Regions from separate parts of the Bradyrhizobium sp. BR 1433 genome, predicted to be linked through region 3. Evidence: predicted binding sites of a transcription regulator. Region 3 holds the regulator's gene; each other region holds the start of a gene.
The links. The regulator LexA, encoded in region 3, represses DNA repair genes until DNA is damaged. The targets are predictions, from matches to a motif close to TGTTCNNNNTGTGTTCNG.
Positions count from the first base shown of each region.

Region 1: the regulator LexA is predicted to act here: its motif matches at 5,052-5,069, upstream of dinB (DNA polymerase IV).
Region 2: the regulator LexA is predicted to act here: its motif matches at 1,641-1,658, upstream of ACSKB9_RS26475 (helicase-related protein).

Region 1 is NZ_JBPUGG010000001.1:8,382,784-8,390,670, forward strand. It holds gene ACSKB9_RS40120 (hypothetical protein) at 404-871, opposite strand; gene ACSKB9_RS40125 (hypothetical protein) at 1,103-1,414, opposite strand; gene ACSKB9_RS40130 (helix-turn-helix domain-containing protein) at 1,528-1,710, shown strand; gene ACSKB9_RS40135 (hypothetical protein) at 2,454-2,846, shown strand; gene ACSKB9_RS40140 (hypothetical protein) at 3,091-4,221, opposite strand; gene ACSKB9_RS40145 (hypothetical protein) at 4,441-4,707, opposite strand; gene dinB (DNA polymerase IV) at 5,131-6,474, shown strand; gene ACSKB9_RS40155 (hypothetical protein) at 6,493-6,702, shown strand; partial or broken gene pyk (pyruvate kinase) at 6,784-7,887, opposite strand, start outside.
Region 2 is NZ_JBPUGG010000001.1:5,494,741-5,502,627, reverse strand. It holds gene ACSKB9_RS26475 (helicase-related protein) at 1-1,370, opposite strand, end outside; gene ACSKB9_RS26470 (DUF3108 domain-containing protein) at 2,141-2,971, opposite strand; gene rpmB (50S ribosomal protein L28) at 3,324-3,632, shown strand; gene ACSKB9_RS26460 (hypothetical protein) at 3,908-5,023, shown strand; gene ACSKB9_RS26455 (hypothetical protein) at 6,339-6,566, shown strand; gene ACSKB9_RS26450 (ABC transporter substrate-binding protein) at 6,887-7,887, shown strand, end outside.
Region 3 is NZ_JBPUGG010000001.1:835,673-843,559, reverse strand. It holds partial or broken gene ACSKB9_RS04175 (MFS transporter) at 1-1,069, opposite strand, end outside; gene ACSKB9_RS04170 (ComEC/Rec2 family competence protein) at 1,500-3,779, shown strand; gene ACSKB9_RS04165 (hypothetical protein) at 3,776-4,003, opposite strand; gene ACSKB9_RS04160 (hypothetical protein) at 4,149-4,577, opposite strand; gene lexA (transcriptional repressor LexA) at 4,834-5,538, opposite strand; gene ACSKB9_RS04150 (molybdopterin molybdotransferase MoeA) at 5,784-6,995, opposite strand; gene ACSKB9_RS04145 (HAD family hydrolase) at 7,015-7,647, opposite strand.

The DNA of each region.
Region 1 (7,887 bases), 7.5 Mb from region 3:
GCTTGGCGGGCGAGCGCGTCGGCCAATCAGACCGGCGATATCGTCGTGATGGATAATCTCGAAGCACGCAAGCGGCCGAGGTCGGCATCGCAATCGACGCGGCGGACGCCCGGCTCCTGGTGCTCAAGACAGCACTCCAAGCATGCTCGGAGCACGCGAGGCACGTGCGCCCGCATCGCCATCCATAATGAACGGATGTACTGACGAATCAACACTCACGTCACAGGAAAGTGCCATGGCACAACTAACAAATGTCGATAGCGACAGCGCTCGGAATGCAGCGCACCTCCGTTGAAGCCAGCGCGTGCTATTGTGTCAGTTGTCGCCGACCGAACAGATTAGCTGAACCATTGTTTCAGCATGCTCGGTCAACAGCATCGGATTTCGCTCGAGGAAAGGACGTTCAGCGGTCGGTATTGAAAGCCTCTCGGCTAATCCGCTTGGTCGGAAGATTTCCGTTTCTTTGTGCGATGAGCTCGATTGTATATTCATGTTCATCGTCGAACTGAAAAACGCGGTCAGCCTTCCGAGCTTCGGTCGATGAGCCGAACAATTCGTTCTCACTGCACCACGTTCGACCAGTGGCGTATCTCAACGTGAATTTTCCGCGGGGTACCTTCGTTTCGAATGTCGATCCACCGTGGAGATAAAGCGCGAGGATCGGTCTGCCGCTCGTCACATCATTGATCTTCACAAAGTAGTTGGATCCGCTTGCTGTCTTAAGGATCAAAGGGGCGACGTCCGGGTAGGCGGCATACCGCGCGTAAAGCCCCTCATAGGGTTGCGCATGACCGGCGCAAGCGTCCTTGGAGCTCGGTGAGGGCGCCGCAGTTGTGGCGCTCATCACGCTTGAGAGCTTGACCGGCAGCATCGTCGGTTGCCAGATCAGAACTAGCGCGGCGCCAGCGACGACAATCATCGGATACCGGAATCTGTACAGGCGTCGAGCGATCGTCGTCAGGTGCGGCTCTGGAAGTGCCGCACCGCAGTTCCCGCACCAAGGTAGCCGCTTAACAGAATAAGCGGGCACCCTATTCTTCGTGCCGCAAGATCGGCAACCAACGAGCTGGTCATTCGTTGGAGCCACGATGCGCTTGTATTCTTAGAAGCAATCCGTGGCGCTATCGCCGCCACCTAAATCAATCGTTGTGCAGTGGAGTCCGTGAGAGGCGCGATTGTTACCACTAGTTGGTGCCTCCACCGGAACACCAAACTGCGAGAAATCTGGGAGCTTGCGCCGCGCTTGTTCCTCTTCGTTCTGCTCTTTGGATAGAGCCCTCTGGCGGGCGATGTCCTCGATTGTCCATTGCAGCAATTGGTCAACTGCGGCGGACGGACTTGGCTGTGCTTTAACAGGGAAGGACATCGCGAGAGCGATCAGGCCAACTGCAGCGAAGACAGAGTTCAAGATCATCAAAGTCCCTCGTGGCATGGCCGTCCAATTTGCCTGTCATCGCCCGGACGTTCTAAACGAATGTAACTTAAAAGCGGTAGTAAGGGCCGCTTCGGGACGTTTTGGCGAGAAACATGCGCCGGCTTCGCGCTGCTCAGGGGCTCAGTCAGGAGACGTTGGCACACGAGTGCGGCATCAACCGCACCTACCTCAGTGGTGTTGAGCGATCCGAGCGAAACGTCTCGATCGACAATATTGCTCGGATTGCTCGTGGTCTTAAAGTCAAAGCCCACATGCTGCTCGACGACAGCGCTTAGGGCATACAGCTGGAGCAAGGAGGGCCACGGGCCACGGCGGATTTTGCTCCAGGCGGGCTGTGTCCAGCGGGGAGTACAGCCCTGGGCAATAGCTTCCGACATCTCGCAGTTGATCGAAACCGATTTTCGGTTAGGTCCTGTGGTTGCAGGCGAGTTTGGGATTAAGTATGCCGCGACGGCATCTGCGAATTGCAAATTGCTGTGGATAGGTCCGTCCTTGCCACTGGCGCATCGAATCTCGAGTGTCTTACGGATTTGGGTCTCTTCGCGCTCCATTCTCGTCCTGCGTTCCTTCGCTTCCGAAAATTGAATTGCAGTGGGCACCCGATGTTCTTATGTCGACCGAGGATACTGAGCATGTTGCCCGAAAGGAACAATAAGAGGAGCGTGCCGGCGAGGCGCTTGCGCAAGTCAAATGCGCTCAAGCACGGGGCTTACTCTTCCGTCGAGCTGTTACCGTGGGAGGATCCCGACGCATTCGAGAGGCTTCGCCGCGAGATCTGGCAGGAGTGGAGTCCGGAGGGGCCATCCGAAATTGATTGCGTGGAAACGATCCTTCTTTGCCAATGGCGCAAGTTGCGCGTCCGCGCAATACGGAAGTTCGAGACAGCCCTTGCTCTCGACCGGGTGGAGAATCGAGTGTTCCAGGAAAGGCCGCCGCAAATGCTCCTGGAGAATGAGCTCGAGGTCATAAAATATTCTCTCGCAGAGAAGCACAGTCCTCCCGCGACGATTACGAGCGCTTGCTCCACTTCAGTTCGAACCTCCACCGCGAGTTTGATGTGGTGCTTTTGAGGCTGGGAGTATCCTTTCTGCCAACCGAATTCCGCGACCATCTCGATGCGAACGTCCGTGAAGACAGCTTCGATAAAACAGAACACTGGATTGTCGCTTTGAAAAAGGAGATCGACAACGTTCTGCTGCCGCTAATCCGTGAGCGCCGCCCCGATCCTAAGGGATACCTTCCGGCGGCCGCTGAGTTTCTCGCTGCTGAGAAGATCATGGAGGACCTTGCGATCGAGGAGCGCGTGGATGGTCTCATCGATCGTGCAACGCGTCGCTTGTTTTGGCTGAAGGCGCAGAAAAAGCTCGATCGCGAAGCGAAGGCGAAGGTCGTTAACAGCAAAGTCAAGTGAAGCGATCTATTCCCGGATGGAGCAGCGCATAGCTGCTTACGGCCTTAGGTAGAAACCAGTTTTGATTGGAAAATTGTAATTTGATCGCCTGCAACAAATGCGAGTATTTTGGCGAAACGAAGCTCGCAAGCGACTGATATGGTTACTATACTCGCCGTCCGGCGTATTGCGTCCGCTGATCGTGTGTTCAACCATTGGTTTCGGCAGAAATGGGCACCGGGCTGCCGTCGCTTGGCGCGTTCTGCTAGTTCGGCATCAGCACGGCATCGATGCGGCGGCTGTTTCGTGTGCTGATGACGATGGCGCCGTTGCGGGTCGCAAATCTCGCGCCGACAAGGCGCGGCAGCTTCTCCGTCAGCGATGAAGGCAGCGGAATCATTCCGCCGGTGATGGGATCGCCGACGTTGATCGGCGCGACAGCTGCGCCGGCCGAGGGCGCTGCCTTGATGTACTCCCTGATCAACTGAATCTCTTCACGCGAGAGGCTGAGCGCGGCCTGTTCGGCTGCGCCGTCAGGCAGCTTCTTTTCCGCCTCGGCCTTGTTTTGCGCATCTTCCTGCTGGGCGGCATCGCGTTTTGCGACTTCGACCTGTTCGAGTCTGGCGAGGCGTTCCCGCAGCGGCGCGATCTCCCGCCGCAACGCGGCAATGTCCGACTTCAGCGAGGAGAGCTGACCAAGTGCGATCGCGGCGGCAACGCAAGCGACGACCGAGATCAGGCTGATGCACGCCACCGCCAGTCCGGTCAATCCGCCTCGACGATCGGCACGACGATCCCTGACGTCCTCCGCGGATCGCCGTTGCCGCGCGGCGGCGAATTTCGGCTTGATCGTGCCGAGCAAGCTGACCAGATCGGACAGCCGCGAAGCCACCATGCGGTTCGCCCCTTGAAAGGAGCCGAATGCAGGCGCATGGACGATCGGAGAGTCCGTTGAGGGGATGTCGGGAGCAGTAGCCGAATGGCCCGCGCCGGATGGCTGGCGGTCGTCGTGGTCCTCGCGCGTCATGCCGGGGAGCTCGAGATCAACGTCGTCGGGGCGGTCGATCGCAGTATCCGCAACGTAATGGCGCGTGTCGGCCACAGCGGCGTCCAATCGCTCCGTTTCCTGTTGATCGGGTCCTTGTTCGATGCGGGCGGCTTCAAGCGAGCGCCACAGCGAGAGCCCCGAATCGGTGATCTGCAGGCCCGCGTCGTTGATCGATGCCCATCCCGATTGGAAGACGTCGGCGTCGCCAAGCTCGGACGGCCGCTTCGACTGCGTGGCTTCATCGCCGGCCGCGATCATGCGCTTGACCTCGCGGCTGACCTCGTCGATCGCGATCCGCTGCCCGGGCCTTGCGGCCAGCACACTCAAGATCGCCAGATTGAACTTCATGCGGCGCCTCGCGATGCCCCATCAACCGGCCGTGCCGCCGTTCCGCTCCCGTGCAGGCGATGTGCGAGATCAATCATGTCGGCGCGGACGTCGGTCAGTCAGGGAGTCAGGCAAGTGTACCGGCTCGCCAAGGGGCAAACAATCCGGCACCAGACCTACGACAGATGGATAAGTCGGCCCGCAAACGAGACGCGTCGGCATCGCGTTCGCTGCAGTGCCTCAGAGAAACTCGCGAAGCCTGGAGAGCTCGATCACGTGCTCGGGCGACAGCACGTCGGGGACGAGGGGAGGCTGCGACTTGGTCCGGATCTCATAAAGATGTCGCGTCTTCTCGGGCTTGCCCATGAAATCCCGAATGCATTGGTCGAGCGTTCCGTCGACGATCACATAGGGCGCGCGATCCTCTCGCCTGGAGTTGTTGAGGGAAGGCCATTTGTAAAGATGGGCCGCAGCTTGGAAGTCCACCTGATGGGATTGGTCGGTCATTGCAAAATATCTACCCGAAAAGGCCCTGCGCGGCAAAGTCAGCCGGCTGATGAGTGAGCCGGTGCGGCAATACGCGCAGGCTGCGTGCGGTCGTGCATCGCAGAAGCCGCCGTCATGCATCTCGAACGATCCACCGACGTGCCTCGCGTTTGATGCTTCGCAGCAACTCCCGCTTCGATCTTCCACGGCCGAGATCGGGGGCGATGGGGCGAAGCCGGCTGAAGGGAGCGCCGGCAGATCCCCTCGCGCGGCAAGCGCGCAGCGTGGCAACGCGCGCTGGCGACCTGGCGTCGTTCGCGGCGCCAGTGACCGCGATGACGTGCTGGATTGACTCGATTTCAGAATGTTCCTATTTTGTTCTATCGGCAATTTCCACGTCCGGGGACGCGCGGCTTCGGTCGGGTCAGGGATGAACGGGTCGAGATGGCAGCCGCAGCCACCATCCTTCATGCGGACCTGGATGCATTCTACGCATCGGTCGAGCAGCTGCTCGAGCCGTCGCTGCGCAGCAAGCCGATCGCCGTCGGGGGCGGCGTTGTGCTGGCGGCGTCCTACGAGGCCAAGGCCTTCGGCGTGCATGGCGGCATGTCGGGGCGGGAAGCGCGCCAACTGTGCCCGCAACTTGTTTTCGTCGGCGGCCATTTCAGCGATTACCAGCGGCTGGGTGACGCGGCCATCAAGGTGATCGGCGACTTCACGCCGCTGGTCGAGCGAATTTCGATCGACGAGGCCTTTGCGGATGTTGCCGGTTGCACTCACCTGTTCGGAACGCCTGCCGAAATAGCCGCGTCGATCCGGTGGCGCGTGCGCAGCGAGCTCGGCCTTCCGATCTCGGTCGGCGTCGCCCGCACCAAGCATCTGGCGAAGATCGCCTCGCAGGTCGCAAAGCCCGACGGACTTGTCGTCGTCGATCCCGACGCCGAGCTGAGCTTCCTTCACGAATTGCCGGTTGAGTTGATGTGGGGGGTAGGGCCGGTCACCAGGACCCGGTTGGACGCGATCGGCGTCGCGACGATCGGTCAGCTCGCCAAATTGTCGGAACGGTCGCTGACGCACTTACTCGGTCCGGCAGCGGGCGAGAAACTCGCCGCGCTGGCCTGGAATCGCGATCCGCGACAGCTCAAGCCACACCGGCGCGCGCGATCGGCGGGAGCACAATCTGCACTTGGCCGAAAGCCTGCGATCGAGCAAGTCATTCGGCCCACGCTGCTTCATCTCGCCGACCGCGTCGCCACGCGGCTTCGGGCGAAGTCGCGGCCTGGACGAACCGTGACGGTGCGCGTCCGCTTCGCCGACCTGAAGTCGGTGACGCGCTCGGTGACGCTCGATGCGCCGGTGTGCACGACCATCGTCCTGGCCCGGCTCGCCGAGAATCTGGTGCGTGCGGCTCTTGCCGACCATCCCGGCGAGAAGATCATCTCGCTGCTGGCGATCTCGGTGTCGCATCTCGAGGAGCATTGGGATCTTGCATTGGAGCTTCCACTCGGACTGGAGGACGAAGCGCTTCGGCCCGGAAGTCCGACAGGGATGGCCCGATGGGCGGCGGACCGTGCGATCGACAGGATCCGCGATCGCTTTGGCTGGGAGGCGATCGGATATGGTTCAGCGGCGCTGGAGGCGATTCATTCGGTGCCCGACGCGTTTCGCAAGCTTGCCGAGAGAGAGCTCAAGCGTTCGCCGGTTCACGTATCTGTCACTGCATTAAGAAAAGGCAATTTGGAATCGCGCGCTTGTGAGTGGCGACCCCGTACGGTCGGCCTATTTTGAGCCTGCGGAGGGACAGCCATGAAGCACAGCGCCGAACTGGTCCAGACGATGCGCGATGCGTTGGATGCGGTCATGGCAAGCGTACCGGCGGATCAATCCGTGTTCGGTCTCAAGGCCGCTGTTGCGGAATGCATCCTGCGAGCCGCAGCTCACGGCCAGACCTCGTTCGACGGGCTCGTGACGTCGGCATCCGATCAGCTTCAGTCGATCATCTCGATGCTGACCTAGGCGATCGGGAGGCGCGCGACCGTCGCGTTCACCTTGCCGCGCGGTGCGCTGATGATGCAATCGCTCGGGCCGACGGTTCTCTCAGGGCAGCGATACGACCCGTAGATTGTTGGTTGTTCCCGCTTGTCCAAAGGGAATGCCGGCGACAACGACCAGCAGATCGCGGCTCGATGCAAACTGCTCTGCATGCGCGAATGCAGTTGCACGCTCGACCATCTCCTCATAGCTCTGAACGTCGCCGGAAAGCACGCTGTGAGCGCCCCAAAGCAGGCACAGGCGGCGGGACACTTCGCGGCTTGGGGTGATGGCGAGGATCGGGCGGCTCGGCCGCTTGCGCGCGACGCGTGCGGCCGTGGTGCCGCTCGACGTATAGGCCACAATGGCTGCGGCGTGAACGACGGAGGCGAGATCGGCCGCTGCCGTGGCCACGGCATGCGGTGGCGTTTGCTCTTCGCCGGGCTGGGTCGCCTCGACGATCGAGCGGTACATCTTGTGTTGTTCGGTGCTGCGGATGATGCGGTCCATCATCTCGACCGCCTCGCGCGGATATCGGCCTGTCGCGGACTCCGCCGACAGCATCACTGCGTCTGCGCCGTCATAGATGGCGGTCGCAACGTCGGAGACTTCCGCACGCGTCGGCGTCGGGGCTGCGACCATCGAGTCCAGCATTTGCGTGGCGACGATCACTGGCTTCACCGCGAGACGGCAGGCCCGCACCAGCTCCTTGGCGCCCCGGCACGTCCTCATGCGGGATTTCGACGCCGAGATCTCCCCGCGCAACCATGATAGCGTCGCACAGCTGGATGATATCGTCGATCCGTTCGAGCGCTGCCGGCTTCTCGATCTTGGCCATCAGACCGGCGCGGTCCCCAACGAGGCCTCTCGCTTCGATGATATCCGAGGGCTTCTGCACGAACGACAGCGCAACCCAATCCACGCCAAGTTTCAGGCCGAACTCCAGATCGAGGCGATCCTTCGCGGTCAGCGGTGAAAGATCAAGGACCGTCCCCGGCAGATTGACGCCCTTGTGATTCGAGATCGTGCCACCGACGATCACCTCGGCTTCGATGAAATCGTCACCGAGCCCGGTAACGCGAACGCGGACCCTGCCGTCGTCGATCAGAAGGTCATGGCCGGGGGCAACGGCGGCAAAGATCTCCCGATGCGGGAGGGGAATTGCGGTTC
Region 2 (7,887 bases), 4.7 Mb from region 3:
GTGATCCCCTGCCAGTGGTCCGGGTCGTAGAGCCAGTCCGGCCGGTTGGCAACAAAGGTCCAGGTCCTGATCTGCGCGATCCGGCCCGATAGCGTGTCGATATCGCCGTCGGTCCGGTTGGCCTGGTCGACCTGGGCGGCAAACCATGCGTCAGGGATACGCCCCTTTTGCATCAGGAAGCCATACAGCGTGGTCACGAGTTCGGCATGGGCGGCCGGCGACAGCTTTCGGTAGTCTGGAACCTGGCAGGCCTCCCACAGCCGCTCCACCGCGGCCGCCCCATGCGCGAGATCGCGCACCTCGGCGTCGCGCGCGACATGCTCGAGCACGCGCAGATCCTCGGCCACCGGGGCCCGCGTCAGTGCCTCATGATTGGGCGATAGCGCCAGCGACACCTGCAACGCGCCGAGCGAGGCGAAGTCCAACTTCGCGTTGCGCCATTGCAGCACCTTGACGGCGTCGAAGGTGTGGTTCTGCAGCGCGTTGACGAGCTCCGGCTCGAACGGCGCGCAGCGCCCGGTGGTGCCGAAGGTGCCGTTGCGCGTCGCGCGGCCGGCGCGGCCGGCGATCTGCGCGAATTCGGCCGGCGTCAGGCGGCGGAACTGATAGCCGTCATACTTGCGGTCGGAAGCGAAGGCGACGTGATCGACGTCGAGATTGAGCCCCATGCCGACCGCGTCGGTGGCGACGAGGTAATCGACGTCGCCGTTCTGGAACATCGCGACCTGCGCATTGCGCGTGCGTGGCGAGAGCGAGCCGAGCACCACGGCCGCGCCGCCATGCTGACGGCGGATCAATTCGGCGATTGCGTAGACCTCGTCGGCGGAGAACGCGACGATCGCCGTTCTGCGCGGCTGCCGCGTGATCTTGCGGTCGCCGGCGAATTCGAGCTGCGACAGCCGCGGCCGCGTGATGATCGAGGCACCCGGCAGCAGCCGCTCGATCATCGGCCGCATCGTCGCCGCGCCGAGCAGCAGCGTCTCGTCGCGGCCGCGGCGATTGAGGATGCGATCGGTGAACACATGGCCGCGCTCGAGATCGGCCGCGATCTGGATCTCGTCGACCGCAAGAAAGGACACGTCGAGATCGCGCGGCATCGCTTCCACGGTCGAGACCCAGAAGCGCGGCGCCTTCGGCTTGATCTTCTCCTCGCCCGTGACCAGCGCGACATTGTCGACCCCGGCGCGGTCCGCGATCTTGTTGTAGACCTCGCGCGCGAGCAGCCGCAGCGGCAACCCGATCAGGCCGGACGAATGCGCGAGCATGCGCTCGATGGCCAGATGCGTCTTGCCGGTGTTGGTCGGCCCGAGCACCGCGGTGACGCCTGCACCGGGCACGCGGTCATTTCCGAACGAAGTTGAGAAAACCATATTTTGCAGGTGTTTCTTGAATTGTTGGCGAAACGCTCAATCCGTCATCCTGAGGTGCGAGCGCAGCGAGCCTCGAAGGATGAACGGCCGAGATTTATCCGCGCGTTTTGATCGGACTTTCCTCTAGCGAACGGAGCGGGGCCGTCGCCCTTCGAGACGGCCGCTGCGCGGCCTCCTCAGGGTAACGGGAAAGATGGGCTTCACTCCTGCACGCATCCTTTCGCAAAATCTGTCTCACAATGCGACGCTTTCCGCGCCTACCTTAAGCTCTGGAACGACTCTAGAACGAATCGCGGCCGAATCGCTGACTCGATTTGGGGCCTGATACGTTCACCGCAACATCTCGGGTAGGCTGATGGCGGCGGCACTAGATCAAGTTTGAGAGGGCTCCACAAGCACAGGATATGCGGACTGAATTCCTTAAGTTCCAGGGGTGGCCGAGTCGAATCAGAAGCGGACAAGAGTCAACTGGATTCCGGTGCCGTTCGTTGCATTCCCGATTGCCGCCAGCCGCCATTCCAGGTGCGCGAAGCGCCTCCGAAGTACCCTCTCCCCTTGTGGGAGAGGGTGGCGCCGCAGGCGCCGGGTGAGGGGTCTGTCTCCGCGGATAGAACCCCTCATCCCTCGTTCTCCCACAAGGGGAGAAGGGAAGAACTCTTACCCTCGCCTCAGGGTGACGGTCTGGCTACTGCGTAGCCCGCATGAGCGAAGCGATATGCGGGACGACTGTCCCCGGATAGCGCTTCGCTTATCCGGGCTACGACAGAGGGTTACTGCGTCTTCGCCACGCGCGGCGGCGCTGCTGTGGTGACGAAGGAGGTCGCTTCCAGCATGGCCTGGCCGAGCGGGGTCGGAATCGTCATGCGGAACGGCACCAGCAGTCGGGTGCCGGCGATCGGCACGAAGGCGATCTCGATGTTGCGCTGGGCGGCGAGATATTTGATCACGGGGCGATCCGGGATGTAGCCCGAGATCGGGACGAAATAGAGCGCGCAGACCAGCGCCGGGCCGTGATAGCCGCGCTCGGCCTTGACGATCTCGACCCGCTTGAAATCGAGCTTGAGGTCGTAGCGCATGCGGCCGTCGAAGATGCCGGCGCCGCTGCGGCAGACATCCGGGCTCATCAATTCGGCATTGCCGGGCGCGCGCAGGAACGAGCCGGTCATCGGATCGAACACATTCTTCTTCTGCGCGTCGGTCACCGGCAGGCGGTCGGGATCGACCGGCGGCTCCGGCTCGATCGCGGATTCCTTGATGCCGCCATTCGCCAGCACCATCCGGATCGTCTCCGACTTCTTCGAGGTGGTGGTGGTCGCGGTGTAGGAGGAGGCGGCCAGCGCGCCGTTGACGACGCGGCCCTGCGAGGCGCCCGCGCCGGAGCCGCCGGAGAACGCCTTCAGAAGGCCCGCGGTGCCGCCCTGGGCCGAGGCCGAGAAGCTGTCGTCGCCGACTTCGATGGTCCAGCTGCCCTTGCCGACCGGGATACCGGCGAGCGTCGCCTCATACTGGGCGTCGAGCCGCCCCTGCGCGCTGGCGCGCTCGGCGCAGAACAGCAGTAATGCGCCCGCGCACAGACCGAGCAGCCGGCCGAGCGGGGGCAAAATGGCAATGGCGGTGGTCACTTAACCTACCTGACGGTCCTGCTATCGGCGCTCTATCCGTTGTCCATCTCGGCGTTCAATTCGGCCGGACAACCCGCGCATCTCTTATGGAACCTAGACTTGCAGCCGAATACGCCCTTTATATGGTTGCCATATCTGCCGTTAAGTGGCTGGAAGACCTTATGAACCGGCATTTCCGGTGCCCCGCATGCGGCGATATAATCTTGACGCTCGGGTATTCTCCCCTATACACCCGCGGTTCCTGGAAAATGGACGCGAATTCAAAACCCCCGCGCGGGCCGTGTGATTGCACGCCCTTCGAGCGGCGGGGATGCAATAAGGATTTTGTAAGATGTCCCGGCGCTGCGAACTGACGGCCAAGGGCCCCCAGACGGGCCACAAGGTGAGCCACTCGAATATCAAGACCAAGCGGCGCTTCCTGCCGAACCTGGCCAACATCACCTTCATCTCCGAAGCGCTCGGCCGCAACGTGCGCCTACGCGTCTCGACCAACGCGCTGAAGAGCGTCGACCACAATGGCGGCCTCGACGCCTACCTGCTCAAGGCCAAGGCCGACGTGCTCTCGCCCCGCGCCCTCGAACTGAAGCGCGCGATCGAGAAGAAGGTCGGCAAGCCGGCGCCGGTGAAGAAGGCGAGCTGAGCGCGGCCGCAAGAGCGGAATTCGCGGAGAGTTTTGAACGGCCGGGTCGGATGACCCGGCCGTTTTTGTTTACACAATCACCATTGGCGACGACCTATAATTTGGGTCGCCCCGATCAAGCTGAACGACGCATTCTCGTCGAGCCGTGCGTGAAACCGACGTTTTCGAATTACCACGTCTAGTGGAGCGCATCGTTCGCACGAGAGGAGGCGACGAACTAGGCACTGTTTCGAGCACCAGTAATTTTCGCGGTAGTCAGGGCTTGGCTCAACGCAATGAACCGAAAAAAAGACAATGCGTCTGCACAAGAGCTTTGGCAGCAAGTCTTCTCTAATCTCGCCAAAGATGAGTTCGCCGCGCTGGTCGATCCGGCTCATCGTGATTCTGACGACGAAGCGCGGATGGCACAGGGCCTAAGGGCATCGGGCTGGACCGACCGAGCGATCGAACAGGTCATAGAAAGAACTCGGAGAGAAATTGCCACCGCACCAAAAACAAGTCCGGGAGTAAATCCTTTTGTCGAGGCTCACTTGGCCAGATTATGCGACCTGATCGAGATGACGATGGATCGCCTCAAGCTAGACTCCCACGCCAAAGTGGCGCGTGGAGTTGAACCCCGAGCTTGGGCCACTGCTGCCAAAATAAACGTTGTAATGACCGATCAAAGCATCATCACTGTTAGTGCATTCTTGTTCAGATTTTGCGGTCTAATTGCACGAGCCTTCCTTCGGACAATTCGGCTCGATCCTTTTGGGTGGGACAGTGCAAGATTCGATCTTGAAAGAGCGCGCAACATTCTAAGCAAGTCGCCCGAGACTTTCATCTACTGGTTCCGGATCTACATGTCCTTTGCGCTGTCGGGGACGCACGTACTCGTCCCCTACAAGCCTTCGACGCCCGGCGAGTTGATTCCGTTCGAACATATCGCTTTGTCGATGGAGCTATTCGTGATCGCTCACGAGTACGGTCACCATCACTGTGCGCACGGGAAAAACATAGAAGCCGATCCACACAAGGAGGAGTTCGAAGCAGATCAGTTTGCACTTCGAATCTGTGGAGCCATGGAATCGCATTACGGCGGGATCGACAATCCCTATCTGCGTTCAGGCGCTGGAGGAGTAATACTCCTTTACGCATTGCAGACGCTTAGAGCAGTCGAAGGAGCACTGGGCCTGTCTCAGACCGGGATTTCAGACACCCATCCAACTCTATTCACTAGGCTAGAAAAATTCGACAGTGTAGCGGTCTTGCGTCCGAGAGACTTTGAGCACTTGAAGAGCTTCCGAACAGCTGCGGAAAACCTCATGAGCACAGTGCAGATGATGCTGCTTGAGTCTTACGATGCACTCCCAACAGAAATTCGCACAAGCATTATAGCCGCCGCCCGCTAGTCGCTGACGCATCGTCACGCGACAGACCCGAATCGGGCGCGGCATCATTTTCTGGATTCTGAGTCTTGCTTTCTGGCAACCGATTTATTTCCGGTGACCATCCACAGGAAGCGTCGGAAAAAGCTTGAATTTCGGCCGTAAATATCACCCCTTTGGGGGGCTAGCGGCGGGTTGGTTCGCCCTCTCAAGGAAACCAACCGCGCCTTGCCCTAGCTGGCGATCTCGGTAGCTCGAAAGAGCGACCCGGGACCCCCTCGCTTCTAGAGGCGAGGGTCTAAACGAAGCCCTCCCGGTACACCCCGGCGAGGGCTTCGTGCTTTGTCAGCGGCACAAACAGTCCCACTGATTTGCCCTTTGTGTAAAGCGCATTGTTGATGACGCGACTGCACTTTTAGTGTTGTCACCGTCTGGTTTCTGACCAGCCCGAATCAGATACCTCCACCGAGCACTAGGAAGTAACACCTAGAACGGACCCCGATACGTCACACGTACGAATAGGTATATGTACCTATTCCTTGGCGCGCCAACTCACGGGTCCAAGCCCCGTCCCGCCTCCTCTGAGAGGGGCGTATCGCGATCGTCACGAACGCGGGTGCGGGCTGCGTGGACGCGAGGGGTGCGTGAGACGAGCGTGGAGCATCGCGGACGGTGGAAGCGTGTCCTGATGCCCTCGCGGCAGGTGTCCCCCGTTAGATGCGAAAGCGTCTTGCGAAGGCGGGTGACAAGCAAGACCAGCCTCGCCGGGGATCCAAGCCACGCGCGTGCGGCTTGACGCGAGTGAATTCTTCTTTGCGTGATTGCGCGTGAAGTAAAATCATCCATCGTGTCGCATGAGGAGAGATGGATTGCTTCGTCGCTGCGCTCCTCGCAATGACGGCGTCCGCGGAGGCTGTAGCAAGTCCGCTGACAGCTGCCGCCAATGACAGCGGTGTCATCGCTTGCCACAGCGCGAATCTATATTGATGCGTTCTAAGCGAGTGAATAAAGGCTTAATGCGCGCGCCTCGACCAACAAAGAAAGCCCATAGATAAAGGCAAAACGGGCTCCTCACGTGCCCGTTAATCACAACATCACTCGCTTCATCACGAGCGCATGAGGCGCATGCAAAACGCCACGATCTCTTCCAGATGTTAGTGTGCAAACAAGCCGTCCGACACGAATGCGATTCGACGCGGTACGCCGCATCGTCTCGAAGACCGTGAGGGACATCACGGCCAGCACAACTGATTGTGAGGCAGGTGCGCCGCACTCTTGGGAGAAGCCTGGCCGTTCCTATGTCACGTCCAAAGAACGACCCCGATAAAGGAATTGCTCGATGCAAGTTCGCGCAGCCGATCCGCGCGGAAGACTGGTGCCTGCGATTGCAACCGCCGCCGTGGCGGTGCTCGCCACGGCCGCCCTCGTCATCCTCGAATTCAACCCGCCCCGCAATGTGCAGGCCGCGGCCGAGCCCGGCATGATCACCTCCGCCGCCGCCAGCAGAGCCGGCGCCACCGTGCTGCCGACCGATCCGGTCACGACCGGCAGCGTGCGCGTGCGCTAAAGTTATTCCCTCGCCCCGCTCTTGCGGGGAGAGGGTTAGGGTGAGGGGCTTCTCTCCACACGTTAGGTCACCGTTAGACCTGTACCCCCTCACCCGGATCGCATTGCGCTACGCTACATGCGATCCGACCTCTCCCGCAAGCGGGGCGAGGTTAAGGAAGCGGCATTCCGCTCCACGGCAGGCCACCGCACATTGGCCGATTTGGCCACCCCGCCGCATTTTCGCATCCCTGCCCCGGCGTCTCGCCACAAGCCCACCTCCCCCGACCTGCGTAAGCTCTCCCTCGCGAACAAAACAAAAAAGCCACAGGGAGGCTCACGATGATCTGGAAGGCCGTCACGGCAGCCGTCGCGCTTGCGCTCGCGACGCAGGTACACGCCGCCGAGAAGAAATATGGCACGGGCGCCAGCGACACCGAGATCAAGCTCGGACAGACCTCGCCATTCTCCGGCGCGGCGTCGGCCTACAGCGTGATCGCGAAGACGCAGGCCGCCTACTTCAAGATGATCAACGACCAGGGCGGCGTGAACGGGCGCAAGATCAACCTGATCACGCTCGACGACGGCTACTCGCCGCCGAAGACGGTGGAGCAGACGCGCAAGCTGGTGGAGCAGGAGGAGGTCGCCGCGATTCTCAATCCGCTGGGCACGCCGACGGGCCTGGCCGTGCGCAAATATCTCAACGACAAGAAGGTGCCGCAACTGTTCGTCGGCGCCGGCGCCACGCTGTGGGGCGACTACGCGCATTATCCGTGGACGATCGGCTTCCAGCCGTCGTACCAGGCCGAGACCGCGGTCTACGCCAAGTATGTGCTGACCAACAAGCCGGACGCGAAGATCGCGCTGTTCTACCAGAACGACGACGCCGGCAAGGATTACGGCAACGGCTTCAAGAAGGGGCTGGGGCCGGAAAACACCGCCAAGATGGTGGTGGCGGAGACGACCTATGAATCGACCGATCCGACGGTCGACAGCCAGATCGTGAAGCTGAAATCCTCGGGCGCCAACGTGCTGTTCATGCACGCGATCCCCAAACAGGCGGCGCAGGCGATCAAGAAGATCGGCGAGATCGGCTGGAAGCCGGACTTGTTCTTCCTCGCGGCGACCTCGACCTCGGTGTCCTCGGTACTGAAGCCGGCCGGCTTCGAATACTCCAGGGACATCATCTCGTCCTACTCGCTGAAGGATCCGAACGATCCGCAATGGAAGGCGGACCCGGACGTGATCGCCTGGCAGGACTTCATGAAGAAGTATTTTCCGGACGGCAATCTGCAGGACCAGCTGATCGTCTACGGCTATGTGGTGGCGGAGGCGACGGTGCA
Region 3 (7,887 bases):
CCGACCGGCCCGTACACCATCCCGACATAGCAGACGAGGATGAAGATGATGAAGACGGCGACCGGATAGTTGATGTGTCCCGGCTGCGTGACCATGCCGAGCCACAGATACAGCGGATAGTAGGTGATCGCGGCAAGCAGCATTCCTCCGAGGATCACGGACTTGCGGCCGATCTGATCCGACAGCCAACCAAAGAAGATCAGGCTCGGCGTTGCGATCAACAATGCGGCCCCCACGATGTAGGCCGAGGTAACCGCATCGACCTTGGAGACCTGCTGCAGGAAGTACAGTGCCCAGAACTGACCACTGTACCAGACCACGCCCTGTCCAATCAGGACGACGATGGCGATCAGGATGTACTTGATGTTGGCGCTGAGGAAAGCTTCCCGCCGGGATTCTGCGTCATCTGTCCCTGTGCCTTGATCTCCTGGAAAATCGGCGTCTCCTGGAGCTGCAGGCGGATGTAGATGGCGATCGCCACCAGCAGGAACGAGACCAGGAACGGAACGCGCCACGCCCATTCGTCGAAGGCCTGATTGCCGGCCCAGGTTCGGGTCAGAACGATCACGGCCAGTGACACCACGATCCCGAGTGTCGGCGAGGTCTGTAGCCAGCCGGTGTAGTAGCCGCGGCTATCGTCCGGAACATGCTCGGCGACATAAGTGATGGCGCCGCCATATTCGCCGCCCAGGCATAGACCCTGGATCATCCGCAAGCCGAACAGAAGGAATGCGGCCGTCAGGCCGATCGACTGATACGTTGGGATCAGTCCGATCGCGCCGGTCCCCAGTCCCATTCCGCTCAGCGTAATGAGAAAAGTATACTTGCGGCCGACCCGATCGCCCATCCATCCGAACAGGAAGGCCCCCAGCGGGCGGATCAGGAATCCGGCAGTGAACAGCGCGATCGTGCTCAGCAGGGCTGCGACGGGGTGGGATTGCTCAAAGAACTTGACCGACAGAACTGCGGCCAGGCTGCCAAAAATATAGAAGTCGTACCATTCAATGATGTTTCCCACTGACGCAGCGACAATCACGCGACGAAAATCGCTTGGTACTTGAATTGCCATGTGCTGCTCCTATCAATTGCAAACGCTACTCCTCGCGTTTTTTCAGCGATCAATCCGCTCGCGGAGTGCGCGTGGTGCGCGGCGTTGCAGGCGAGATTTGCGAGTTCGTCCGCAATGCCTGGTCTCAGGGGAGTTGAGGGCCGCCTGAGAAGAGCTCCAGCGGCCTTCAGTGCCGCGAGCCGTTGCCACCTCATCCCTGTCTGTTCGGGAGTGGAGGCATCGGAACAGTCTAGTCCCAATGGGATCGGTATCTAATGAGACTTTCGGCTCGATCGGCTTGACGCAGGCAAAGGCAGTGGCCTGCCGCCGGGAGCCGCGACGCGGGGCGGTCCCGGTATCTCGCCTTGCCGGTCCGTATTCTGCATCCGTTCCGCTAGTCGGGTGACTGCGGTATCCGCTAGCCTTGCCACCGGCAGGGATCGCAAGCGGAATGGCGGAGCAGGGCACGACGCCGGGCGGCAAACGCGGCTACGCGGGGACGTGGCCGCCGCGCACGGCTGCGCCGGTCGGCGGCTTTCTCCCGGCGCGCGCCGGGATCTGGAAGCCTCTCGTCGAGACATTGCGGCAATGGGCGCGGGCGGAGGCGGGGGCGGGCCGCCTGTTGCCCTGGGTGCCGGTGGCGTTCGGCACCGGCATCGCGTTCTATTTCGCGGCCGAGCACGAGCCGGTGCTGTCGGTCGCGGCCACAGTCGCAATCCTGCTCTGCCTGCTGGCGCTGCTGCTGCGGCGGCGCAGCGTGTTTCCCGTCATCGCGCTGCTGGCCGCGGTGGCCGCGGGCTTTGCGACAGCGACCTGGAAGACGGCGCGCGTCGCTCACACGGTGCTGGCGCGGCCGATGTTCTCGGTGGCGCTGACCGGCTTCGTCGAGACGCGCGACATCCGCGAGAAGACCGATCGTTTCGTGCTGCGCGTGGTTTCGACGGAGAGCCCGCGCGACATGACGAAGCTCGATCGGGTCCGGCTCTCGGTGAAGAAGGGCACCGCGCCCGACGTCGGCAGCTTCGTTGAGTTGAAGGCGCGGCTGCTGCCGCCGCTCGGGCCGCAACGCCCGGGCTCCTATGATTTCGGCCGTGACCTGTATTTTCAGGGCATCGGCGCCTCCGGCTTCGTGATGGGCGCGGTCAAGACCAGGGAGCCGCCGGCGACCGGCGGTTTTGCGCTGCGCTACGCCGCCTTCATGCAAGGCCTGCGCGACGCCATCGACGCGCGGATTCGCACCACGCTCGACGGCGATCAGCGCGCGATCGCGACCGCCTTGCTCACCGGCCGGCGCGATGCGATCTCGACGCCGGTCAACGATGCGATGTTCATCTCGGGGCTCGGCCATGTGTTGTCGATCTCCGGCTACCACATGGCCGTGGTCGCCGGCGTCGTGTTCTTCGCGGTGCGCGCGCTGCTCGCGCTGTTTCCGGCGCTGACGGCGGGGCATCCGATCAAGAAATGGGCGGCGGCGGCCGCGCTGGTCGCCGCCGCATTCTATCTTCTGCTGTCGGGCGCGGAGGTTGCGACGCAGCGATCGTTTTTCATGACCGCCGTGGTGCTGCTCGCCGTGATCGTCGACCGCCGCGCGATCACCTTCCGGACGCTGGCGGTGGCAGCGCTGATCGTGCTCGCGATCGCGCCGGAGGCGCTGGTGCATCCCAGTTTCCAGATGTCGTTTGCGGCAACGCTCGGGCTGGTGGCGCTGGTGCAGATCGGGCTGCCGAACCTGCTGGCGTCGCCCGACCATTCGGCGACCGCGCGGGTTGCGCTGTGGGGCGGCCGCGAGCTCACGATGCTGATGCTGGCCTCGCTGGTGGCTGGGCTGGCGACGACGCCCTATGCCGCGTTCCATTTCCACCGCGTGACGCCCTACGGGCTGCTCGCCAACCTTGCGGCGATGCCTGTCGTGTCGGCGGTCGTGATGCCGGCCGGCCTGCTGGGGCTCGTCGCCATGCCGTTCGGCTTCGACGGCGTGTTCTGGGCGATCATGGGTCTTGGCATCGACTGGATGATTTTGGTGACGCAATGGGTCGCCGCACTCCCGGGCGCGGTCGGCCGGATGGCGGCGTTCGGCGTCGGGCCGCTGATTGCAGCCAGTGCCGGCATCATCCTGCTCGGGCTGCTGCGCACGCCGCTGCGCTGGTCGGGCGCGGTGCTGCTGCTGATGGCTTCGGTCTGGGCGCTCAGGGTGCCGCAGCCGGACGTGCTGATCTCCGGCGACGGCCGCAACGTCGCGGTGCGTGGCGGCGACGGACGGCTGCATCTGATGCACAGCGCCAAGGATGCGTTCCTCGTCAAGGAGTGGCTGGCGGCGGACGCCGATGCGCGCACCGCCACCGATGTGTCGCTCGGCGAGGGCGTCTCCTGCGATGCCGGCGGCTGCGTGACCCAGGGACCCGGCGGCGCCTTCGTCGCGCTGACGACCCGGCCGGAGGCGCTGGCGGACGACTGCGAGCGCGCAGGCCTGATCGTGACGACGCGGCCGGCGCCGCAGGGCTGCGCGACATCGGTGATCGATGCCGAGCGGCTGCGCCGCCACGGCGCGCTGGTGCTGCGACGGAGCAGGGACGGCTACGTCGTCGATGCGGTCAAGCCCGGCGGGATCGACCGGCCGTGGTCGCCGGCGGTTCCCGGCGACGGCGAGAGCGAGACGACGCTACGCGCCCCCGCGCCGCGGCCTGCGGTGGATGCGACGCCGGCCGAGACCGATCTGCAGGGCGATGATTAGCCGTGGTCTGGCGAGGGGCCGCTCGGCAGCTCGAACAGGCCGAGATGATATTCGTCGGAGTCGGGGCCGGCGTCGGGCTTCTTGACGAGAGTGAAGGAAGCCTCGGGAAATTGCTCCCAGACTTTCAGGTCGTCGGCCGTTACTGTCAGCCAACCGAACCGGAACATATAGCGGCCCGGTTCCGTGACGCGTCCAGCCTTTTGCCATGTGACCTTATCGACCACCGCGCACGTCCTCCGTGCCCGATGATGCGCCAAGGCGCCGGCCGACGCAAATCTCCTTCTGCGCCCCGGAAGCGGGAGTCCGGGGTCGCCCGAAATTGCTTAGGTCATCCGCCGCCGAACAGCTCATTCCGCGGCGACGATGCGCTCAACCCAAAAACAGCGTTGCGAATGCGGAGGGCCGCCGCTCCACAACCTTCGGCTTCTGCTCGACCGGCGGATGCAGCGCCGGCAATTGCAGCACGCTGACGCGCTGTCCCTCGACCAGCTGGGTCACCAGCACATGGCTGCCGTCGGGGAATTCGACCGCGTCATGATGCCGATCGGGCACGTCGGGCTCGACTTCGTTGAACACGCCGACGCGATAGTTCAGCGTCTTGGTCCAGATCCAGCGGCTGTCGTAGCGAACGTTCTCGGCGAAAGCGAGTTCGGTGCCCGGCAGCATGCAGACCGCGACAGTGGGATCGTTCTCCGAAGCAAAGCCGCGGGTCGACGTGCCGCGGAACGTCGTCGTGATCAGCGTCTCTCCGACAATGGCGGGGCGCGATGCCACGGCGTGCAGACTATAGTCACACATCGGATGGCTCCTCATTTCGAGGTAGCGACCCGTGCCTCTCCTTGAGGCATTAGGGCCTCTACCAGAGTGGACGATAGCGAACGAGCGTCTGCTCGTTTCTGGGCGATTGTACGACTGGTTCGAGACCGCCCCGATCACAAACACGCGACGCTGCGCGAGAGGTATCGGAGCGCATCGGACAGGCCGTACGGTACGCTATCTTTCAAGGAACGATCCGACGTGTTGCTCGTTCCCGGCCGCCGCAAGTATTTGCAGTTCAGTATTTGCGATAAAGGCCGATCAGCTTGCCCTGGATGCGGACCCGGTTCGGCGGCAGGATGCGCACTTCATAGGCGGTGTTGGCCGGCTCGAGCGCGATCGATGCGCCGCGGCGGCGGAAGCGCTTCAGGGTGGCTTCCTCCTCGTCGATCAGCGCCACCACGATGTCGCCGGTATTGGCGACGTCGTTGCGCTGGATCAGTGCCATGTCGCCGTCGAGGATGCCGGCATCGACCATTGAGTCGCCGCGCACCTCGAGCGCATAGTGCTCGCCGGCGCCGAGCATGTCGGGCGGCACGCTGATGGTGTGGCTGCGGGTCTGCAGCGCCTCGATCGGCGTACCGGCGGCGATCCTGCCCATCACGGGGACCGCGACCGGACGGTTGCCGTCGTCCTCGGCAATCGGCGGCGTGCTGGCGCGCCGGCCGAGGGTGCCTTCGATGACGCTGGGCGTGAAGCCGCGGCGACCGTTGCCGCCGCCGGCCGAGAGTTCGGGCAGCTTGATGACCTCGATGGCGCGGGCGCGGTTCGGCAGGCGGCGGATGAAGCCGCGCTCCTCCAGCGCAGTGATCAGGCGGTGGATACCGGACTTCGAGCGCAGGTCGAGCGCATCCTTCATCTCGTCGAAGGAGGGCGGTACGCCGGCCTCTTTCAGACGTTCATTGATGAAACGCAGAAGTTCGTACTGTTTGCGCGTGAGCATCTCGAGTATTCCCCCGGTTGATAGCGTCGTTCGATTCCGAGAACTCTTCTGGTGGGGCCTGCAGGCGGGGCCTGACTTCAGAAGCTCGTGCTCGTTGCACCTGCTTCCACGCGGCTTCCCGATTGTAGACACCAGTACTCGAAACAAATCATGAACGGACACTATATGTTCGATATGTGTTCCGCAACCACTTAATTTCCGGTGAACGCGCTCGGGCGACGCACAATCGGCGCGGTGGGAAAGCCCTATTCGGGTAGCGTCAAGATCTCGCATTCGCTGCCTTCGACGGCCGCCGCCGCGAACGGCGGACGCACGAGAAGTGCCCGTGCCGCAGCGAGATTCCCGAGCAGCGACAAGTCCTGCTGTGTCACCGGCGTTGCGATCAGCGTGCCGTCCTCGCGCGCTTCGAGGCGCGCACGCAGATAGTCCTCGCGCTGGTCGTTGGCGGCGAGGTCGCGGCCGAGCAGGGCGCTCGCGCGGCGATGATGAATCACTTTCCGGCCGCTCAGCGCCCGAATCAACGGCACCAGGAACAGGAAGGCGCAGACATAGGACGACACCGGATTGCCGGGCAGGCCGATCACCCGCATCGCGCCGAGCCGGCCATGCATCATCGGCTTGCCGGGCCGCATCGCGATCCGCCAGAACGCCATCTCGACGCCCTCGGCTTCCAGCGACCGCTTGACGAGATCGTGGTCGCCGACCGAGGCGCCGCCTGTCGTGATGAGGACATCGGCGCGGGCCTCGCGTGCCCGGCGGATACCGGCCGTGGTCGCCTCTACCGTGTCGGCGGCAACGCCGAGGTCGATGGTCTCGGCGCCTTCGGCGCGCGCCAGCGCCCGCAGCGCGTAGCCGTTGGAATAGACGATCTGGCCGGGACCGGGCTGCGAGCCCGGCATCACCAGCTCGTCGCCGGTCGCCAGCACGGCGACCTTCGGGCGGCGGCGCACCGCAAGTTCCGGATAGTTCATGGCGGCCGCCAGCGACAGCGCGCGGTCGGACAGGCGGCTGCCACCGGCGAGCAGCACCTCGCCCTCACGGAAGTCGACCCCGGCCTGGCGGATGTGCCGCCCGACGTCGGCGGCCTCTGAGATCGTGATGTGGTCGCCGTCGACGGCGGTGTCCTCCTGGATGATCACAGCGTCGGCGCCATTGGGGATCACGCCGCCGGTGAAGATCCGCACCGCCTCGCCGGCGCCGACCGTCCGCTCGAACGGCCGGCCGGCGGCGACTTCGCCGATCACCTTGAGCCGGGCCTTTAGATCAGCCGCATCGGCGGCGCGCACCGCATAGCCGTCCATCGCCGACATCGGCTGCGGCGGCTGGGTGCGGAGCGCAGCGAGGTCGTGCGCAAGCGTGCGGTGGTAGGCGGCATCGAGCGCGACCATCTCCTCCGGCAGCGGTTCGGCGCCGGCGAGGACGGCGGACAGGGCATCGGCAACCGGCATCAGGGCCACGCTCAGAGCTCCTCAATTCCTAATGTTCAATACCAAGTGCGGTCAAAGCCCTTGCCACGTCATCCGTCGATGTCACGTGGATAGCATGAAGGCCGCGCGCCCGCGCACCTTCGATATTGGCGGCCAGGTCGTCGAAAAACAGGATCCGCGACGCCGGCACGCCGATGGCTTTTACCACATGATCATAGGCCTCGGCGTCGGGTTTGCGGAAGCCGATGCTCGAGGACAGGAAGACGTTGCGGAAATGGCTGAGCAGCTCGGCATGGGTGACCGAGAAATGCGCGACATGGGCCGGATTGGTGTTGGAGAAGGCGTAGAGCGGCATCCGCTTGGCGGCCGCCGCGAGTAGCGGGGCGATGCCCGGCATCTCGCCGGTGAAGATCGCATTCCAGCCTTCGAGAAACTGGGCGTCCGTGATGTTGATGCCGAGCGTCCGGCGCAGGCTTTCGAAGAACGCCGCGTCGTCGATCCGACCGATCTCGTGATGCTTGAAACTGTCGTCGACGACAAAGCGCGTGGCGAGCTCGGCGGGCGCACAGCCTGCATGCTGCGCCCAGTGCGCCACCACCTTGTCAAAGTTGATGTCGAGCACGACGCGGCCGATATCGAACAGCAGCACGTCGACGGAGTTGGGAGAGAATTGCGAGGTCATTGCGTGAAACCGTGTACGAGAATTGCGGGCAGGCGGCAATGTCCTCGATTTCAGTGGCGGGTGCGTGGATCGTGCGTGGCGTTGCATTCATCGCGAGACTGTTCCCGCGCACACCGTCGTCCCGGCGAAGGCCGGGACCCATAACCACCGCATTTGATCAGGAACGGGATCGTGGTCCCAGCGTCGCGCAACAATTGAGATTTGGGGTAATGGGTCCCGGCCTTCGCCGGGACGACGGCG